2 regions of the Pseudoalteromonas sp. C2R02 genome follow, and region 1 is predicted to be linked to the other one. Evidence: predicted binding sites of a transcription regulator. Region 1 holds the regulator's gene; the other holds the start of a gene.
What was found. The regulator MetJ, encoded in region 1, represses methionine synthesis genes. The targets are predictions, from matches to a motif close to TAGACGTCTAGACGTCTA.
Positions count from the first base shown of each region.

Region 1 (10,207 bases):
CCATTGCCTCAAAAATAAACTTATGCGTACGGGTATAAAAATCTTTGCCAACAACACGTTCTGCTACGCGATCCCATGCTTCATTATCTAGCATTAGACCACCTAAAACAGACTGCTCTGCTTCAATGGAATGCGGAGGAATTTTTAAAGTATCAATTTGTTTATCAAATTGCTTTTCAAATTTTTGAGACTTTTCGAACTTTGCCATTTCATCATACTAATAACTTCTAATATGGCTATTCTATCGACTCTGATTATCAGTTAATACTAAAATTTTAATTCAATAAAAAAAGCTGAGCTAAGCTCAGCTTTTTTATGTGATTTTAAAGCGAGTTTATAGTGCCTTAAGATTAATACGGCCACTAATTGTATCTATTTCAATATCTGCTTTACCACCTAACATTTCAAACTCTAATGAGCTTGAAGGTCCATATTTAGGTTTATTTACTTTATCACCAGTTAAGCTATTTCTAATTTTACCACCAGCATGAGATTCAATTTCAAATTTTGCCGATGCTTTTTCTGATAAATTTAACTGTACATTGCCGCTCACAGTTTCTATTTGCACTCTCGCATTATTTGAAAAGCTTGGAATAGATAAATCTAACTCACCATTTACAGTACTGATATCTAATCGCTGAATTGAGTCTGCGTGTAACTCTATTTCGCCATTTACATTTTCAATTCTAATATCTTCAGCTTGTGTTTTAGTTTCAATATCACCATTTACTGCATTAAAACGTAAACGTCCTTGAGAATCTGTATCATGAATACTGCCATTCACTGTTTCATAATGTATTTTTCCACCTAATGCTTTAGATCTAATGCCACCATTTACAGTTGTTAAATTTATTTTACCCGCTAATTTATGGGCTGATATATTACCATTAACAGTTTCAATGTCTGAGCCACCTTCCACTTGAGAAATATCAACATTGACATTAACACCCTCAAAATCTAAATCACTATTAATTGGCACATGGATCACTAAATTAGAACCTTCTCCTGAATTCCAACTTCGCATCTTTCTTGGCATTTTCACTTTAAAAATAGTTCGGTTACCTGAACTTTTAAATTCATAATCCAAAGCTTTATCATCTAACTCACCTGTTACTTTAACTTCGGACTTGTTCCAACCCTTAATTTGAACATCACCACGTTGATTTTCTATGATCACTTTGCCATTACTTGAAACAGATAATGTTTCATCTATTTTTTCACCTGCAAATGCAAAGGTACTTGAGATACTTAAAAGTGCTACCGCTATTAATTTCATTGTCATGGTTATTCTCCTAAATCTGTTGCCATTTTGGTTGGTGCACTCGATTAATCAGCTCCAACTGCTGTCTATATACTTGCGCTAGCATTCGTAATAATGTCGAATTTTGCGGTTCATTTTTTAAGGCTTGTTTAATTGCCGTTTCAGCTTGTTCTAAATCATCTAACTGAGACTGCCAATCATCTGTTAACGCTGGTTTTGCTTGATATTGCACTAAAAGCGCTTGTTTCTCTGTTTCAAATAACTGACTCATTGAAGCCACATTATTTATCTCACTACCTTCAGGTGATATCTGTGTATTAGATAAAAAGTTAATGCTTAACAGTACCGCTGCAAAACATGCTGCTATAACAGACAGCTTTGTAAAATGATTATTTACTTTAGGTTTATCGTTAAAGTCTATTGCACGATCTATCCCTTGCCATAAATCTTTTTTAGGCTGAATTTCTTCAGGCATCTTTTCTAAAGAGTGTTTTAAAAAATTATCAAAATCTTTATTGCTCATCTTCATACCACTCCTTTAATAAATTACGTGCGCGATGATATTGCGCTTTGCTTGAGCCAACTGCCATATTCAAAATAGTTGCAATCTCTTCATGGCGATAACCCTCTACGGCATACAATACAAATACCATTCTTGCTCGTTCTGGTAATCGTAATATCAACTTGTCTAAGCCATTTAAGTCGTGTTCGTCTTCAATCGCTTGTTCATCCATGCCTGCATCTTCAGTACTGACGACTTTTTGCAACCAACTTTTTTGCTTTCGTATATAGCTAATCGTGATATTTGCCGTCACACTATGTAACCAAGTTGAAAATTTTGACTTGCCATCAAAGTTTGCAATTTTTTGCCACAATTGAACAAATACTTCCTGTGATGCATCTTCAGCTGTTGATTTATCAGCGGTTAAACGTAAACACAACGCATATACCCTACTAATATATTGATTATAAAGTTGTTCGAAAGCAGATCGATCGCCTTGCTGTACAGAAGCAATCAATTGTTCTTCTTGTACTGCAGCAAACCTTTGCTCGGCTTTAATTAACATTTAAAGTCACCCAAATAGTCCCTTGAATTAGTTTTTATAACGTATTAAGTTGCTTTAATGTATTAGACGCTTGCTTGGTAGGAAAAGGTTTAAACAAAAATAAATTATTTTTTAAAACATCATACTTAAAAACAAAAATGCGACTAATAACCCAGCAATAAATAATTATTGAGTGAGTACATTAATCGCATTAATTTATTTTTAAAAGTAATTAATTCTTTTAAAAGCCTAAAATTACTTTACTAAAGAATTAGTTAACCAGTATAAATCAGAATGAATACCTGCTGCTGTTACTTCTTTACCGGCACCTGGGCCTTGAATAACAAGTGCATTTTCTTGGTACCACTGACTATTTATTACAAAAATATTATCACCCGCTTTTAATGTTGCTAAAGGATCGTCTTTAGCAACGGCTGATAATCCAACTTTAGCAATCAATTTATTTTCAGTTAGGTTAAGTTCTGCAACATATCTCAGTACTAAGTTATCTTTTGCAGCATTTGATAGCTTTTCATCCATATAAACATCAAGTACATCTCGTTTATCTAAAAATGACTGCCAATCTCCTTGGGTTAATTCTAGTGGCATCATAGGTGTGAGCTCAATATCATCTAAATCTAGCGATAAACCCACTTCCCTTGCAAGGATAAGTAATTTACGTTGCACATCTCGACCAGATAAATCTTCTCTTGGATCTGGCTCAGTATACCCCATGCCTTTTGCTTGTAATAATAGCTCTGAGAAAGGTGCTGCACCATCATACTCACAACACAACCACGATAAAGTACCAGAGAAAACACCAGACAAACGCTCAACTTTATCACCTGAGTGTTGTAAGTCGTTTAATGCAAAGTTAATTGGTAAGCCTGCACCCACACTTGTATTGTATCGCCACTTTAAATTACGCTCAGATAGTTTTTCTCTTAAGCTATCATACCAAGATGTTTGCGCAGTACCTGCGTATTTATTAGCACTGATCAAGTGGCAATTTTGCGATGCAAAATCAGGATATAGCAAACTAAATTCTTCGCTAGCAGTAATATCAATCACCACTTTATGCTCATAATCTAACTGTTCAAGCTGATTTATCAATGTTTCTTTCTCATAACTAACAGCTGTATTTTGCCACTGTGGTTGCCAATCAGATAACGCGATACCATCAGTATTAAATAACATACTTTTACTACGTACTAATCCAACCAGTTTTACTGGGATCAGTTGATTTAAACGTATTAGTTGCTGTTCTAACTGCTCAATAAAGGTTGCGCCTACATTGCCTAAACCTGCAACAATAACAGCTAATTCTTGTGAATCACTGATCAATTCATCATGTAATACGGTTAATAAATCCGTATCAAAAGCTTGCTCACATAATACTAAACCATACTCATTGCCTAAAAGGTCTTTTTGAGAAAAGGCAAAACGCACATTAATATTATATTTTTGCAGCAGTTTACTTGCTTGCTCTGTTAATTGCTGTGCAACTGAGTTTGGACAAACAATTCCTAAACCAAACAAGTTAGATTCAATTAAATTTGCACGCCCTGATAAATGATTAATCACTGTATGGGTATAAGATGCCGGAATTAATAAATAAGTATCACCATCAAGGTCAAAGTGATGCAAACTATGCTGAATAAGTTGGCTTAGCTCACCAATCTCTCCATCTGCTAATTCTTCTATTTTCACCAAGTCATGATTATCTAAAGTTGTTAAAAAGTGCTTTTGTTTTGCGCTACCTTTTTTAACGATTTCAGTACCACCACTATGACTATCAAAGCTGCTTCTAACAACTAGCTTAATATCGGTTTCTTTTAATGGGGTTAATGTTTTAGCATGTAGTACAGGATTGCCTAATCTTGCCAATAGGTTTGCTTGCTCTCGGCACACTTTTGAATATTTTATAGCATGTTTAACTTTTCTTGGATCAGTACTGTAAACACCTTGGGTATCAGTCCAAATAGTCACACTTTGCGCATTACAATAACGCGCGATTAATGTTGCGCTATAGTCACTACCATTTCGCCCTAAAGTAACAGTTTCACCATCAATATCTTTAGCAATAAAACCCGTCACTACATTAAATTGCAGTGCATTTAAAACTTCACAACTTTTTTGATTAGTGTCATGCTGAAGCTGACCATCTTTTAATAACAGTAAATCTCTGGCATCAAAAGAGTGTGCTTTATAATCTAGCTGCGTTAAATATTGCGCTAATAGCCTTGAAGACCATACTTCACCATGCGCTAAAAGCTGTGCTTCTATTAACTTATTTTGTTGTGCTAATTGAGTTATTGCATCTAACTCAATATTTAATTTACCTAACGCATGAACTTGTTGCTCATCAATTAACAGTTCACTTATCAATTCTACTTGATGGTTTTTTAATAATTTAACAACATCGCAAATGCCTTGTGCATCATTTTGCTGATAACACTGCCATAGCTTAACAAGTGTATTTGTCGTTTTACCTGCAGCAGAAACTACAATTGAGTCACCTAATTGACAATGACTAATTATAATATTCGCTACCGCATGATATCGCGCTGCAGAACTTAGGCTAGAGCCACCAAATTTATGTACTGATTTATTCATTTCAATTTACCAAATAGCTTCATTAGCAGAAGTTAAGCACTTAACATTTGCAATATTTATATCATTTACAGTGTAATTTAGATTCTTAAGATTTTGAACCTACACCGGGTTTTGTTGCTTCAAAAGTACGTTCTAAATCATTTATTAAATCTTGAACATCTTCAATTCCCACTGAAACTCGGATCATTGTATCGCCCACGCCGGCTTCCAATCTTGCGGTTGCATCCATACCTGCATGAGTCATAGTTGCAGGATGACAAATTAGGCTTTCAACACCACCTAAGGATTCAGCTAAAGTAAATTGCTCAACACTTGTTAAGAATTTTGCTGAGTCGTTAATATCACCTTTAATATCAAAACTCACCATACCGCCAAAACCTTTTTGTTGTTTTTTAGCGAGTTCATGTTGTGGATGAGATTTTAAACCTGGGTAATATACTTGTTCAACATATGGGCTTTTTTCTAAATACTCAGCAACAGCCATCGCATTTAGCTCATGCTGTTTAATTCTCACATTTAATGTGCGAATACCACGTAAAGTCAGGTAGCTATCAAAAGGCGCACCTGTAATACCGATATTATTTGCCCACCAAGCAAGCTCAGCACCTAACTCTGCTGTTTTAGCGATTACAGCTCCGCCAACAACGTCAGAGTGCCCATTAATGTATTTAGTTGTTGAATGCACAACAATATCTACACCTAATTCCATTGGATTTTGTAATGCAGGTGATAAAAATGTATTGTCGGCAGCCACTAAAGCGCCGCACTGCTTAGCGGTTGCAACCACTTTACTGATATCTGTTAAACGTAATAACGGGTTACTTGGTGTTTCTATCCATATAACTTTGGGTTTGATATTAAGAATTTCATCAAAACTTGCATCTAATGTGAAGTTAACGATTTTTAATTTTAATAAACCGCGTTTTTCTAAACTTGTGAATAAACGGTAGCTACCACCATAACAGTCGTGTGGGATCACTAAAGTATCTGTAGATGATAATAGTTGTGTAATTAAATGCACTGCAGCCATTCCTGTTGCAGTAATAATGCCTTTTTCTCCACCTTCTAATTCAGCTAAAGTTTCAGCAAGAATGTCTCTTGTTGGATTGCCGCTGCGTCCATAATCGTAAGCACGCTTTTTATCAAAGTCAGCAAATGAATAAGTAGTTGATAAATAAAGAGGCGGAACCACTGCACCGTGATGCTTATCTGCTTCGATGCCTTTTCTTACAGCTGTTGTTGCTTTTTTTACTTGAGTCATTTTTAATACCTACAACCAATTAGATGTTTAGACGTCTAAAAGGTTAATTCAATAAGTTTGGGAAGTCAAAACTTTTATCCATCTAAATAGCTAAACATCTTAAATTTGACTATCTTAGATAAATAGATAAAATTTCGAGTCAATAAAACAATTAAAATTACATAAAGTAGTTCTATTAGACTAGTCAGATTAGTATAATTTAGCTCGACAACAAAAGCGCGGTTTGAATAAAAGGCAATTTAAGTATATGGCAACAAAATGGAATGGTGAATATGTTCACCCATACGCAGAACATGGTAAAAAATCAGAGTTAGTTAAAAAAATAACTGTTTCGATTCCATTAAGTGTTTTAAAAGTACTTACTGACGAAAGAACACGTCGACAAGTAAATAACTTGCGTCATGCAACAAACAGTGAATTACTGTGTGAAGCATTTTTACATGCATTTACTGGACAGCCACTACCCAATGATGAAGATCTGAAAAAAGATAATCCAGATCACATTCCAGCTGAAGTTAAAAAGATAATGACTGAAATGGGTTTAGAATTACCCTTTATGGAAGATGAAGATTAATTATTTTCAGCTTTAGCTAAAGTAAAATATTAAGTCCATATAATAAAAAAGCCAATTAATTTTAATTGGCTTTTTTATGCGGATAATTCAGATTTAGCAATTTTCCATGGCTTTAAATAAGCACGTATATTGATATTCAAATTCTAATTGAGTTATTTTGCTACCATCAATAATTCTATTCTCAACCGTATTTAACGAATAAGTAGGGGCTTTTACTTCTAATTGTGAGCAGGCTTGTTGGTAAAATTCTTGTTTTGTTGGATGATCAGGACTGGCTAGATTAAAAAGCTGTTTTGGTGTTTGCCATTGTTTTAATAAACAAATAATACCAGCCATTACATCTGTTTGATGAACCATATTAACCGCCGCCAAAGCGCTACTTCTTAGATGTTTACCAGACACAAACTTACCAGGATGACGTTTAGGACCAATTAACCCAGCTAAACGTACAACCTTACCTAAATCAGCTAACTGTAATACTTTTTGCTCTGCTTGATTAAGCAACTTTTGGCGCTCTGTAACTAAAGTTAATGTGCTTAATTCATTATATTCAACTGATGCATTTGGATAAATACCCGTTGAAGAACATAATAAAAAACCTTTCATTTTAAGTTTTATTGCAAGATCAATCGCCTGGTTTAAACTCTCGATATAGTTATCTCTTGGTGTGATACAACACACCCAATATGCTTCCTCTAAACTAATATTGTGCTCTAAGTCATTTTGATTATTTACATTAAAGTAATGAATCTGCTTTTCATTTGCTAATTTTTTTGAGCGGCAAGTCTCTTGAGTAATAACTCCAATCTGTTGTAAATTGGTACTTAATTTACTACCAAGCCACCCAGAACCTAAAATAACAACATTTACGGGCTTATTTTCCATTAACATTCCATCAATATACTAGCAGTTTTAAGGGATATATGATTATATTACCACTATCTAATTCTCGTTGTACTGTTGTGTTAATTATGATCCAAAACTTATCTATTCGAAAAAAAATTCTCTTTTTGATTGGTGGCACGATTGCTGTGCTACTTATAATGGCTTCATTCTTTTTAGTAAATCATATTGCTTCTTTATCTCGTAGCTCAATCGAGAGTGAAGCAAAACAATATGTACAATCAGAACAACAATCCATCGAATCTTATTTTGCTCAATATGGCAAGATTGTAGAAACATTCGTAACAAATCCATACTTAGTTAACTGGTTTGAAAATTGGACAGCCAGAGAAAGTGATTTAGCGCTTGCCGACGGTTATGATGCTGTAAACCAAGATATGGTACGTATTAGTGGCAATGACGATAATATTTTATCTGCATTTTTTGCCTCAGGCATAACGGGTGAGTATTTTAAAGAAAATGAGCGAACCACCTTCTATAACGGCCAGCCCTATTACGCCTATAAACGAGGTTGGTGGCAAGAAGCCATGCAAATTAATAGCCTTTACGTTGGCGCTTTATCAGTTGATTTAACAACGGGTAATGTTTCTGCAGTTGTTCAACAACCAGTTTATAGTCCAAATAACAAATTAGTGGGGGTTGCTGGTGTTGATCTTCAGTTAAACAAAATCGCTGACATGATTGAAGATATTAATTTCAACAATAAAGGCTTTGGCTTTTTATTAGATAACCAACAAAAAGTTGTTCACTTATCGAAAAAAACACAACATCAATTATCCATTACAGATGAAAGTGATAGAGGCAAAGAAGGATTAGATGCACTCGAAACACAATTTGATAATACCTCTGGATTTAAACAACTAAACTCTGAAATGAAAAATAACCTGAACGGCACAAATATAGTGACTTTTAAAGGCGAAGAGTATTATGTTGTTTATCGTCGCTTACAACTTGAAAAGCCAGTTCTTGATTGGTACGTTGGATTATTAGTACCAATGAAGTTAATTGAAGAACCTGTTAAGCAAGCTGTATTCACTACTAGTATGGGTGTACTGGTTATTTTATTAATTATCGCAGCTGTTATTTTTTGGGCGACACAGATGATCAGTAAACCGATTAGTGATTTAACGCATGTGATGCGAGATATTGCCTCAGGTGACGGTGACTTAACTAAAAAAATTGACATAAATCGCACTGATGAAGTTGGCCAATTAGCATCTCATATGAATAGCTTTATTACTAAACTGCATGCATTATTGCTAAAAACAGCCAGTCAAGCTGAGCAAGTTGGCGTTGCATCTGAACATTTAAGTCAAGTGTCTTATGAAACCAACAGTGAAATACAACAAGAAAAGGAGCAAGTGGATAGTGTCAGTACTGCTGTAACTGAAATGGCTTCTACTGTATTAGAAATTTCACGCAACGCACAAGAAACAAACTCAGCAGCTGCAGAGGTCCAAAACCTTACTAAGGTCGGTACAGATATATCTAATGATGCTCAAACGGCCATGACCTCTTTAGCTTCTCATATCGGTGAAGCATCGCAAATTGTATCTGGCTTAGAACAAGAGTCAGGGAATATTGGTGCTGTTGTTGATGTGATAAACAGCATTGCAGATCAAACAAATTTACTGGCACTTAATGCAGCCATTGAAGCTGCAAGAGCAGGCGAACAAGGTAGAGGTTTTGCGGTAGTTGCTGATGAAGTACGCTCTCTTGCAAGCAGAACACAAGAGTCTACTGACGATATTCGTAATATGATCACTAAGTTGCAACAAATAGCGCAGCAAGCTTCAACGATGATGCAAGAGGGTAAAGATCAAGCTGAAAGCTCAGTAACACAGACTCAAGATGTATTAGCCTCGCTTACTGCCATAAGTAATTCAGTAGCGACTGTACAAGATCAGAGTCATCAAATTGCCACTGCGACTGAACAACAAACTTTGGTTGCTGAAGATATTAATACGAGTTTGAATGCAATTAATGACTTAGTAAATAATACATCAGAACATGCTAATGAGCTTGCTAGTGAAGCAAGTGATTTAAATAATTTAGCTTCAGGTTTAAATGAAAGCGTAAATCAATTTAAACTGTAACTACGATAAAATGTAACGCGCTTGCAATTAAGTAAGCGCCTTACCTATTTTTAAACACTGAATCAAAATATCCTTTATTCATCAAAATACCAATAACCTAAATTAAGCCAACAAAGTAAACTCTCAATTAAATCATGATGTTTTAATAATGGCTTTAACATCTCAAATGTCAAAACTTGGTTATTACATAATAAAGGTATAAATTGAGCGTATTTTTCATCTAAATTAATCTTTTCTCCATTTAAATAAAAAATTCCTTCTGATACAGATTCTTCAAAATACAAACAACGTAATCCTCCTAAACGAGTAAGGTTTTGTTCTTTAATATTTACCAATAAATAATCTAAATCGAACTCAAAAGGTACGTCAGGTAAATCAAGTTCACACTTAGAACGTGTTAAGTAACAACCTGAAAACTCACTAATTAACGTATCATCTAAAGTATTAAAA
Region 1 covers NZ_JAHKQC010000026.1:144,522-154,728, forward strand. Annotated here, with positions in the region: gene dnaB (replicative DNA helicase) at 1-208, opposite strand, end outside; gene KO527_RS09225 (DUF4097 family beta strand repeat-containing protein) at 335-1,276, opposite strand; gene KO527_RS09230 (hypothetical protein) at 1,293-1,790, opposite strand; gene KO527_RS09235 (RNA polymerase sigma factor) at 1,774-2,328, opposite strand; gene metL (bifunctional aspartate kinase/homoserine dehydrogenase II) at 2,563-4,923, opposite strand; gene metB (cystathionine gamma-synthase) at 5,009-6,184, opposite strand; gene metJ (met regulon transcriptional regulator MetJ) at 6,432-6,758, shown strand; gene KO527_RS09255 (NADP-binding protein) at 6,852-7,643, opposite strand; gene KO527_RS09260 (methyl-accepting chemotaxis protein) at 7,730-9,757, shown strand; gene KO527_RS09265 (cupin domain-containing protein) at 9,832-10,207, opposite strand, start outside.

Region 2 (10,207 bases), on a different contig from region 1:
TCGTTTTTCTTCTAATTGAAGCAATCGATAACAAATTGCTGGTAGATGATTCGAGTAGACTTCACTCCGCTCACATCCAAGGCACATATCATATCGGTTGCACTGCCTTGCAATGGGGAGTCCGTGAGTAGGATTGGCTGGATCGTTGCATTCGCATAAAAAGACTCTCTTATTGCTGGCCTTTTTCTCATGGTCTTCACAAACACTGCCTTGAAAGGCTAGCGCTTTTTCAAGTAGGTCGCTTGTTAGTGCCACGATAGCAGTATTTAGTGCTGTGTTTCCAATACCTGATTTCATAATGTAACTAAATAAGGTTGTGTCAAAACGATTATGATTTAAAGCATCTTTTAGTTTCACAACTAACTCATCAGCATTTTTAACCTCACCAATCAATTTCAACAGTTTGTGTCCTGCAAACGTTTTTCTGAATTTGTTTGGTGAAAGGGATTTTAGTCGTTCTCCATCCTCATCAAATATCGGGTATGCCTCACAAAAAAGCTCTAATTCATTGTTGAGGTCATTAGTGTTGAAAATATACTTTCTATCTGGGGCACGCGTTTCATCAAACATTTTAAGATAGCGATATAGAGGGCTGTTAACCGTGATGGTTACCGGAATAGACTTGTACGCACCTTTCCCTTTATGTTTTTCGCCATAGATGACAATTTGCCTATCACGGATGGCTGAATCTTCTGTAATTCCGAGTTCAACATCAAAGTTTTCGTACCACGGTACACCATTAATTGTTCTTTGGAGACTTAGTACAACTTCTTTATTAATACCAGAAGATATCAGAGTGTATATAATTGTCGTTGTTTGATGATGGTTACTGGTCAGGGTGTAAAACGGAACATAGTTCCGTTTTACACCCTGAATGTTCGACCTGGGCCACATGCCATTTGCCAAGTAAGTTAAAAACTCAGGCAGTAAACTCTTGCCATAGGTTTTTGCAAATGTTTTACTTTCAGCTACTCGTCGCAGGTTTTGTAAATAATTAGCGCCATTAGATATTGAACGATGCTTACGACCATTTATTTTTTCATCCTGAACTGCCAGAAATATGTTGTTCAGTAATATCTCGTGACCTTCATCTCCACTATTGAATAAGCCCATCAATCTTTCGCTATCCGTATTGATAGAGCCGAGTGGGAAGTAATTTTCACCGAGATTTTCTGATGTCATTTCGTTGAGTCGGTAAAATCGGTCTTCGATTTTTTCAAAATCGAAACAGAGAAATGCCAAAACCTGAAACATTATTGAGTCGGAGTAATCATCTTCTCCTACCAATTTATCAAAATCAGGAAGTTCTTCTACTTTAATTTCATTATGCACATTATGAAAAATCCACAGCCTGTCCAGATTTAGACTTTTTCCATGTGGGTGTTGTTTTACGAGCGCTTGTAGAGTGTCTTTGTGCCGCTTCCCCGCTGTGGTATCGTCGAATCCATTTACCCAACCAGAAAAATGTATCTGAATTAAGTCGGTAAACAGAGCTGGTGGATTATCTAGGGTAGAAAGGTATGTGAAGAAAAGGTGTATTGTAGATGAGGCATTGCTAAAAAAGCTATTGCTCAATTCTTTGTTGGCATATTTTTTAATCAAAATTCTTGCAAACGTTTTTGCGATATCTTCGCCGACTAAAGGAATTCCGTCTGTAACTATATGGAAGCAGGATCTGCCGTAGAACTTTTTACCGAGACGATAAAACTTTTTATCAGGATTGTCTTCATCCTCAATTTCAGATTTATCCAACGGAAGTTCAAAAAAGTATCGTTGTTTGTTTAAAGGGGTATCAACGTATCGAGTGTAGGAGGGGAGGTTAGTTTTGTCAGAGATCGGGATTTCAGTTACCCCCCGTGTTCTCTTGAGATCGATTTTGATTTTTTTTCTTTTCTTTGCCATACCCGCTCCATAAGTAAGTGAAAATAAATAATCGCTCTTTCAGTATATGCGAGGCAAAAAAAAGTTCAAGAATTAAATGTAAGCCGTTTTGGAAGTTTTCGCCTTTTGAGCAACTTCATGGAACATGGTATTAGCAAAAAAGGCATTAAAAGTAATGTTGTTACGTTGTTCTGGCACGATCAGTTGATGTGCAATTGGCACTAGAATTTTATCAAACTTTGCCTGCATCGCATTCTTAAGTTGTAAGCGACGAGTACCTTTTTTAAGTTGCACTTCTTCATCATTTGGTAAGTTGATAGCAATTGTTTTACTACCGGCATTAGAGTGACCAGCGTAATAAATCACATCATATGCATTTAAATCGGCATCAGAGCCCGGCACTTCTTGTTTATACTTTTGCTCTACGGGTAAGTCTTTTTGTAATTCGGGTAAATAAGCTGCGTACTTAGCAAGCTTTTCACTCCAGGCTAAATCTTTAACTAATACATAAGATTCAAAAGCAGCACGATAACCAAATAATTGATCTTCGTAATTTTCGATTGGGCCAATAACTACATCAACTGGGTTATTTTTCATATCCATCCAAGCAAAATCGGACGCTTGATAATCATCTGTTAATAAGGCTTTTGCTCTAAGATTTAAGTAATCAGCAAACTCTTTATCATCTGCAAGTTTTGATGCTTGTTTTAATAACTCTGACGCCTTAGTTAGTTGCTTTTTGTACGCTTTTGAATAAGGGATAGAATATAAAGCGCCTTTTGCATCACGACGAACAACAGAATATAAACCTTGTTTATCTGTTATTTGTGCTTTATTTAATTCTTCTTTGGTAATATCTGCAGGATAAAACTGCGCACCTAAAGGTTTTTCTTCATATCCCGTTAAAAATGCTTTATCGCCATCTAAGCGATCCCAAGGACCATAGTTTACATCAGCATATTTCTTTACTTTATCATCAGAAATCTTAGCTAAAAAGTCTGATTTTTTTTCACCAAAAGATTGTTGCCAAAAAAGGTCGTCCATAATTTTGGAAGCATCGATCAATTTAACAAGCATTTGTTTTTGATTGTCAGAAAGTGTTGATAAATCTGCTGTTAAAGCGACAGTTGTATAGATATCTAATCTATCCTGAGAGCTTGAAACTAACTCAGTTGAAACCTTTGGAGTTTCTGCTGGTGCATTTTGAGTTTTATCACATGCACTAAGTAGTGTTGCGCTTGCAAGTATGAGTGCTAAGCTAATTTTGTTAAATTTCATTTTTAGTTCGCTTGTTATTTTATAAGGCTCTTAGAGTAATGGTGAACACAAAGCCTGTAAAGTTACTAAATTAAAAAAACATTTAAATTTTTCTTAACTTTATCGTGAACTTAGTCAATACTTGAGATAGATAATAAAAATTATATTCCCAAGTGTGGGATAGCAAAAGGAAATGGGTTTATGTCAACTGAGAATGCATTACTTACGATCTTAATTGAAAAAATTAATAACGATACACTTGTATTACCGACTTTGCCTGAAATTGCTGTTAAGGTCAGGGAGTCTGCTGATGACCCTGATGTTAACTTGATGGAAATGGCAGATGTTATCGGTCAGGATCCAGCTCTCGCTGCAAGAATGATTAAAATATCAAACAGTGCCTTTTTAGGAAGGACAGTTAAAGTATCAACATTAAATCAGGCTGTTACACGAATTGGTTTAAGGCAAATAAAGAATATTGCAACCGCAATGGCAATGGAGCAACTGTTTGTATCTCAAAATGATTTAGTAAAAAATTATTTAGATAAATCTTGGCAAAAAACCTTAGAAGTTGCTTCTAGTGCGATTGCTTTACTTCAAATTTATGTGAAAAATAATAAACATACTTCACTAAACTTAGATACCATCACTTTAGCTGCGCTTGTTTATAATATTGGCGTTTTACCTATTTTAACTGAAGCAGAGCGTCATCCAGAAGTTTTTGCCAACCCTGCATTTTTAGCTTTAGCAATTAAAAAACTTGCCGGTAAAATCGGCGGTTCAATTATGCGAGCTTGGGGCTTTACTGATGATTTTGTTGAAGTTGCTGAAAGTTGGTCAAACCCTAATTATCGCCCGAGTAACGCGTGTTATGTAGACTTTATCCGTATTGGTGCGATAAAAGAAGGCGTGTTGAAAGTCAGTAATAAAGATGAAATGTTAGGCTCTTATGTCGAAAAGGGCATTATCCCTTCAATAGAGATGTTACAAGAAGATGATTACTTAAATATTCGTAACGATGTCAAATCAGCATTTTCTTAATCGAAATAAATAAGTAAAAAGGTGACAATTGTCACCTTTTTATATCTATTCTTCTTCAGCGTCGCCTAAACTAGATAATAGATCTTCAAGCATTAACTTTAATTCTTCACTTGCTAGCATAAAGTCAGCGTCAAGTTTTACCAGCATATCCTCTTTTGGAATATCGGCATTTTCGTCTTTTAATACTTCAGAGTAACTAATACGTTTAATGCTGCCGTCTTCAACTAACATAAATTTGATGCGTTCATTCCAATCTAAAGCGAGTTTAGTTACTTGCTTGCCATTCTCAAGGTGATTTTGAACTTCATCAGATGATAAGTCATGTTGTTTTAATTTAACTTGAGCACCATTTTCATCAGGTTCTTGCAAATCAGCGTCTAAGCCAATTTCAAAGCCTGCAGGTGGTGCCATTTTGCTTAACCAATCAGTTAAAAATAAACCTAAATCGAAATTCACAAATGCAGGTACAACAGGAAGGCTACCTAGAGATTTACGTAATAACGCAAGTAATTCTTCAGCTTTATTAAAGCTACCTGAGTTTACAACTAACCAGCCTTTTTCTAAGTCAATAAATGCAAATTGTAGGCTAGACTTTTTAAATGCTTGAGGTAGTAAACTATGTAATAAGTTTTCTTTGATTTCGTCTTTTTCTTTTTTCTTAACAGGACGGTTTTCTTCAGCTTCTATTTGCTCTACTTTTTCTGCAACTAGCTCATTTACAACCGCTGCTGGTAGCACTTTTTCTTCACGCTTTGCACATACTAAGATAGATTTTTGTGAGAAGTGAGACAGCATTTGACCATGCTTACCAAGTGCTTTAGTCCAACCAAAAGTACTTAAATCTTGGCTGCCACATGGGCGAAAAATATCTTGCTCTAATGCTTTTTCGAATTCTTCTTGTTGGTATGAAATGTCTTGCTTAAATTTGTAACAAATCAGGTTACTAAACCACATATATATATTCCTAATATTTAATACCAATTGGATAAGTTAAGCCACTTAACTATATTAAGCTGAATTCACATTCTGTGGCTTGGATATTCGCCATAATAACAAGTTTATTTAAGACAAAGAAAGAGAATAAATTGATGAAGCAGGAATTAGTTTGAAAAATAAACTAATTAAACAAAGTTAATTATTAACGGGCTTAAATCATGGATAGATTTAAGCCTTGATGATTAAGTTGTTCACATTACTCAGTGAAAATACTCATAGGAGTAGGCATGTTTTTTGGAAATGAAATATCATAAGTTAAACCTTCACCTAAGTTAGAACTTACCTCAATATCACCTGATAGGGTTTGTTTTACTAAGTTAAAAACAATATGTGTACCTAATCCGCTACCACCTTGATCACGCTTAGTTGTAAAGAATGGGTCGAATAGTTTAGAGAGTTGAGATGATTCAACACCTTTGCCATTGTCTTTAAATTTAATTTTCACTAAGTCATTATCTTCGGTAATGGTTATATTAATTTCACCTAAAGTGACACCTTCTAATCCATGAATAATTGAATTCATTATTAGATTTGTAAATATTTGGCTTATCGCACCTGCAGGCAAGTTTAAAATTAAATCCTCAGGGCAATCGAGATTTATTTTATGTTGGGTTGTTTTAAGTTTTGGATGCAATGAACGTATAATTTCTTTTAAATAATCTTTGATATTTATCGTTCTTACGGCTTCACTAGCTTGATCTACAGCGATTTGTTTAAAACTAGCAACAAGTTCAGAAGCACGCTGTAAGTTTGTTGTCAGTAGTCCAGTACTTTGCATTGCATCATTAATAAAGTCCTCAAGCGCTTTAGGGGAGAGCGTTTTTTCTTTATATGCAGTTTCTATTTGTATGAGGCGTTCTTGTAAAAAAGAGGTCGCAGTAACACCTATACCTACGGGTGTATTTATATCATGAGTAATACCTGCAACTAAACCACCTAATGCTGCCATTTTCTCAGAACTAACTAAGCGCTCTTGTGCTTGGTTTAATTCATCAATATAACGCTGTAATTCATTATGCTTGGTTCTTAATTCTTGTTCTGTATCTTTTCGTAATTCAATTTCTTCGGTTAGAGTAATTTTCTGTTTTTCCAATTCGTACTTTTGTTGCTGCAAGTCCATCATGGCTTGACTTAATGTTGAGGTTTTTCTGGCTACTTCTTGCTCTAATACTAGATTTTGTTGGTCGAGTTTTTCATTACTTTCCAATAATTTTTTTTGCGTTGATTCTAACTGCGCTTTATAGTCCGTAATTTTGTCTATCATATTATTGAATGATAGTTCCATTATTTTAAGTTCGTTATGTTCTCTGGTATGGATTTCAAGTTTTCGGCCTTCTAAATCATCTAATTCTAAGTCTTCGATTTGTTGTGTTAAATCGGTCAGAGGTTCAGTTAATAAACGCCTAAAGGCTAATAAGAATAAAATAATGAGGAAGGTGGTTTTTATAAAGGCATTACCGATCAAAAAGTATATTGATATCATGATACGGCTTAAAACAACTTCTCGACTGGAGAATAAAGTGACATCACCAACCTGCGTTGCACGACCAGAAAATTCAAAGATAAGTGGGAAAGTGTAACCAAACAGTCCAGATGGCGCATCTTCAATAAGTGATGAATGCTGAACTAGCTGTTCACTGTATAGCTCTACAATATCTAAAGAACGACCAAGTTGTGAAATCACTTCACCACTATCGTCTCTGACGATGATGCCTTCAATTGATGGTATCGCTAATAAACCTTCTGCGATTGTTACTGTTTGTTGTGTATTTAACTCCCAAATAGCGCGAGTTAAACTACCGGAAAAGGTTTTTTGCAGAGTTGTTAATTCATCACGGATAAAGTCTTTTGCATTATAATATTCAGCAAAAACTTGGCCACATGTCACAATAAATGTCAGTAAAAAATATACTGACAATACATTTGTTAATAATTTTTTTGAAAGGCTTTTTTGTAACATGAATTAACTGAAATTCCTTTAATTAGTTTTACAAAGCGCTATATAAACATAGCAAAAATAAATAAAAATTGCTGCTTTATCAAATATTTTTATAGTTTATATCAAAACCATGAAATATCTAGTTCAATCAATGAAACATGTGTGAGACTATTACGGCACTTTATTTCGCTTTAATAGTGCTGTTTTAAAGGCAAATGTAAAAATAACATGATATTTCCAGTTCTAGTATGTGATGATTCTATGGTCGCCCGTAAGCAAGTGATCCGTATTCTCAAAGACAATGATATATTTCACTTTATGCAAGCAAGTAATGGGCAAGAAGCATTAGACATTTTACGCAATCAAGAAGTAGGCTTATTATGTTTAGACTTAACGATGCCTATTATTGATGGTGTAGGTGTACTTGAAACCATTAAATCTGAAAAAATAGAATGTTTCACCGTTGTTATTTCCGCAGATATTCAACCTGAAATGAAGCAAAGAGTAAAAGCGCTTGGCGCTTTAAACTTCATTGAAAAACCAGTCTCTAAAGATGAATTAATTTCAACTTTGCATAAATTTGGCATCAAGTAAGCTTCCTTAGATCTAAAATAGATAAATTATTCTTATTTTTACATTGACATAACAACCTAAGTTCAGGCAGTCTAGACGTATGAACGCTATAAATTTTGTATTGACCTCAATTATTATTACAACCAACATCCTTTCAGGATAGTGGCATAGGTCTGTACACATAGAAAAAAGGCCTGTGCTCCCCAAGAGCTCAGGCCTTTTTTGTTTTTAGCCTTTTAATTTTTGAATTTATAGAACGGGGAATGGGGAATAATGAGAGTATTAAAATTTGGTGGGTCATCTTTAGCCAATTATGAATGTTTAAGTAAAGTGGCAAGCTTAGTTAAATCACAGCTTAAATCAGAGATGTTATTAGTATTATCTGCGCCAGGAGGCATGACTGATAGTTTAGTTGAACTGGCTGAGTTAGCTCAAGACAGTCAACCATTTGAAACTCAATGGACTGCACTTGTTGAGCGCAGCGATAATCTTAAACAAGAAGTTGAACAAGCAGGTTTTGAAATATTAAACTGGCCTGATTTTTCACAATTACAACAAAAGCTATCAGGTGTTGCATTGTTAGGTTTATGTCCAGATGCGGTAAAAGCTTTTGTGATCAGCTTTGGCGAGCGTATCAGTGTCGCTTTAATGCAAGCATTATTAGTTGAGTTTAAACCGACTTATTTAGATGCAACTCAATGTATCTCATCTCAAGGCGGTTATTTAGATGCCGTAGCAAGTGTTTCAGCATCTAAAGAAGGTTTTAAACTGCAAATGTCTCAGGCACCAAGCAAAGTTTATATTATGCCTGGTTTTACTGCGAGCAATGATAAAGGTGAGTTAACAACGCTTGGTCGCAATGGCTCTGATTACTCAGCAGCAATTGCTGCTGCCAGTGTAGAAGCCGATGTTTGTCAAATATGGACAGATGTAGATGGCGTTTACAGTGCCGACCCAAGATTTATCACTAAAGCTGTAAAAATAGATAATCTTTCATATAAAGAAGCGATGGAGTTATCTTATTTCGGTGCAAAAGTATTACACCCTAAAACAATTCTTCCTTGTGCGAAAGCGTCTGTTCCTTGTGAAATAAAAAATACCCATAACCCAGATGCACCTGGCTCTTTGATAAGTGACGTTGCCGGTGATGATAAAACGGTTAAGGCATTATCGAGTTTAGAAGATTTAGCGATGCTGACTGTTTCAGGCCCTGGCATGAAAGGCAAAGTCGGCATGGCATCGCGTGTATTTGATGCCTTAGCAAAAGATGATGTATCAATTGTTCTTATCACACAATCATCTTGTGAATTCAGTATTAGTTTTTGTGTTCATGAAGAAGACTTACAGCTTGCATTAAATGCGTTAGAGCAAGCACTTGAACTTGAATCGAAAGCGGCATTAATTGAACCGATTCAAGTTAGAAAAGACTTAGCAATTGTCACGCTTGTTGGTGACAACATGAAAGCGCACAAAGGTTTAGCTGCTAAGTTCTTTGGTTCTCTATCTCAAGCACAAGTAAATATCGTCGCTATTGCACAAGATTCTACAGAAAGTGCCATTTCAGCTGTGATTGATGGCGAATTATGCAATGATGCAGTTAAAGTATGTCACGAAAACTTTTTCACTCATATACCTTCAATTGACGTATTCCTATTAGGTTGTGGTTTAGTAGGTGCAGAGCTAGTTAAGCAGTTAGAAAAACAACAAGCTTGGTTAGAAAAGAGAAATATTAAACTTAATCTTTATGGCGTAGCAAACTCTAGAAAATTACTACTAGACAAAGAAGGTGTTAGCTTTACTAATTGGCAAGGGCAGTTGGCTGACTCTGAACAGTCTTTTGATATCGCAACATTAGAAAAGTTTGTTAAGCAAAATCATTTGATCAACCCTGTAATTGTAGATTGTAGCTCTTCATCTGTATTAGCAGATCAATATTTATCTTACTTTGAAGCTGGCTTCCATGTTGTTGCCGCTAATAAAAAGGCCAATACAAGTTCTCAAGCTTATTACCACGAGTTAACAGCATCAAGTTTGAAGAATAATCGTAAATTTTTGTATGAAACAAACGTTGGTGCAGGTCTACCTGTATTAGATAACTTACAATTATTGTTTGGCGCAGGTGATGAATTAATTAGCTTTAGCGGCATACTTTCGGGTTCATTATCTTACATGTTTGGTTTGTTGGAAGATGGTTTAACACTTTCACAAGCAACTCAAAAAGCAAAAGACAGTGGCTTTACTGAACCTGATCCGCGTGATGATTTATCGGGTACTGATGTCGCACGTAAGTTATTAATTGTTGCTCGTGAATCAGGATTAGAGCTTGAGTTATCAGATATCGAAGTTGAATCAGTTGTGCCTGAAGGCTTTTGTGAAGAGTGCTCTGTAGAAGAGTTTATGACAGAGCTGCCAAAATTAGATGGGCAATTTAACGATAAAGTTAAGGCTGCGGCATCTGAAGGTAAAGTTTTACGCTATGTTGGTACAATTAAAGATGGTCACTGTAAAGTGGGTATTGAA
Region 2 covers NZ_JAHKQC010000023.1:192,985-203,191, forward strand. Annotated here, with positions in the region: gene KO527_RS07745 (hypothetical protein) at 1-1,902, opposite strand, end outside; partial or broken gene KO527_RS07750 (Zn-dependent hydrolase) at 2,011-3,159, opposite strand; gene KO527_RS07755 (HDOD domain-containing protein) at 3,340-4,179, shown strand; gene rdgC (recombination-associated protein RdgC) at 4,225-5,133, opposite strand; gene KO527_RS07765 (ATP-binding protein) at 5,372-7,135, opposite strand; gene KO527_RS07770 (response regulator) at 7,343-7,708, shown strand; gene thrA (bifunctional aspartate kinase/homoserine dehydrogenase I) at 7,961-10,207, shown strand, end outside.
Region 2: a site for MetJ is predicted at 7,773-7,790, ahead of thrA (bifunctional aspartate kinase/homoserine dehydrogenase I). Genes of this name have one in related genera too.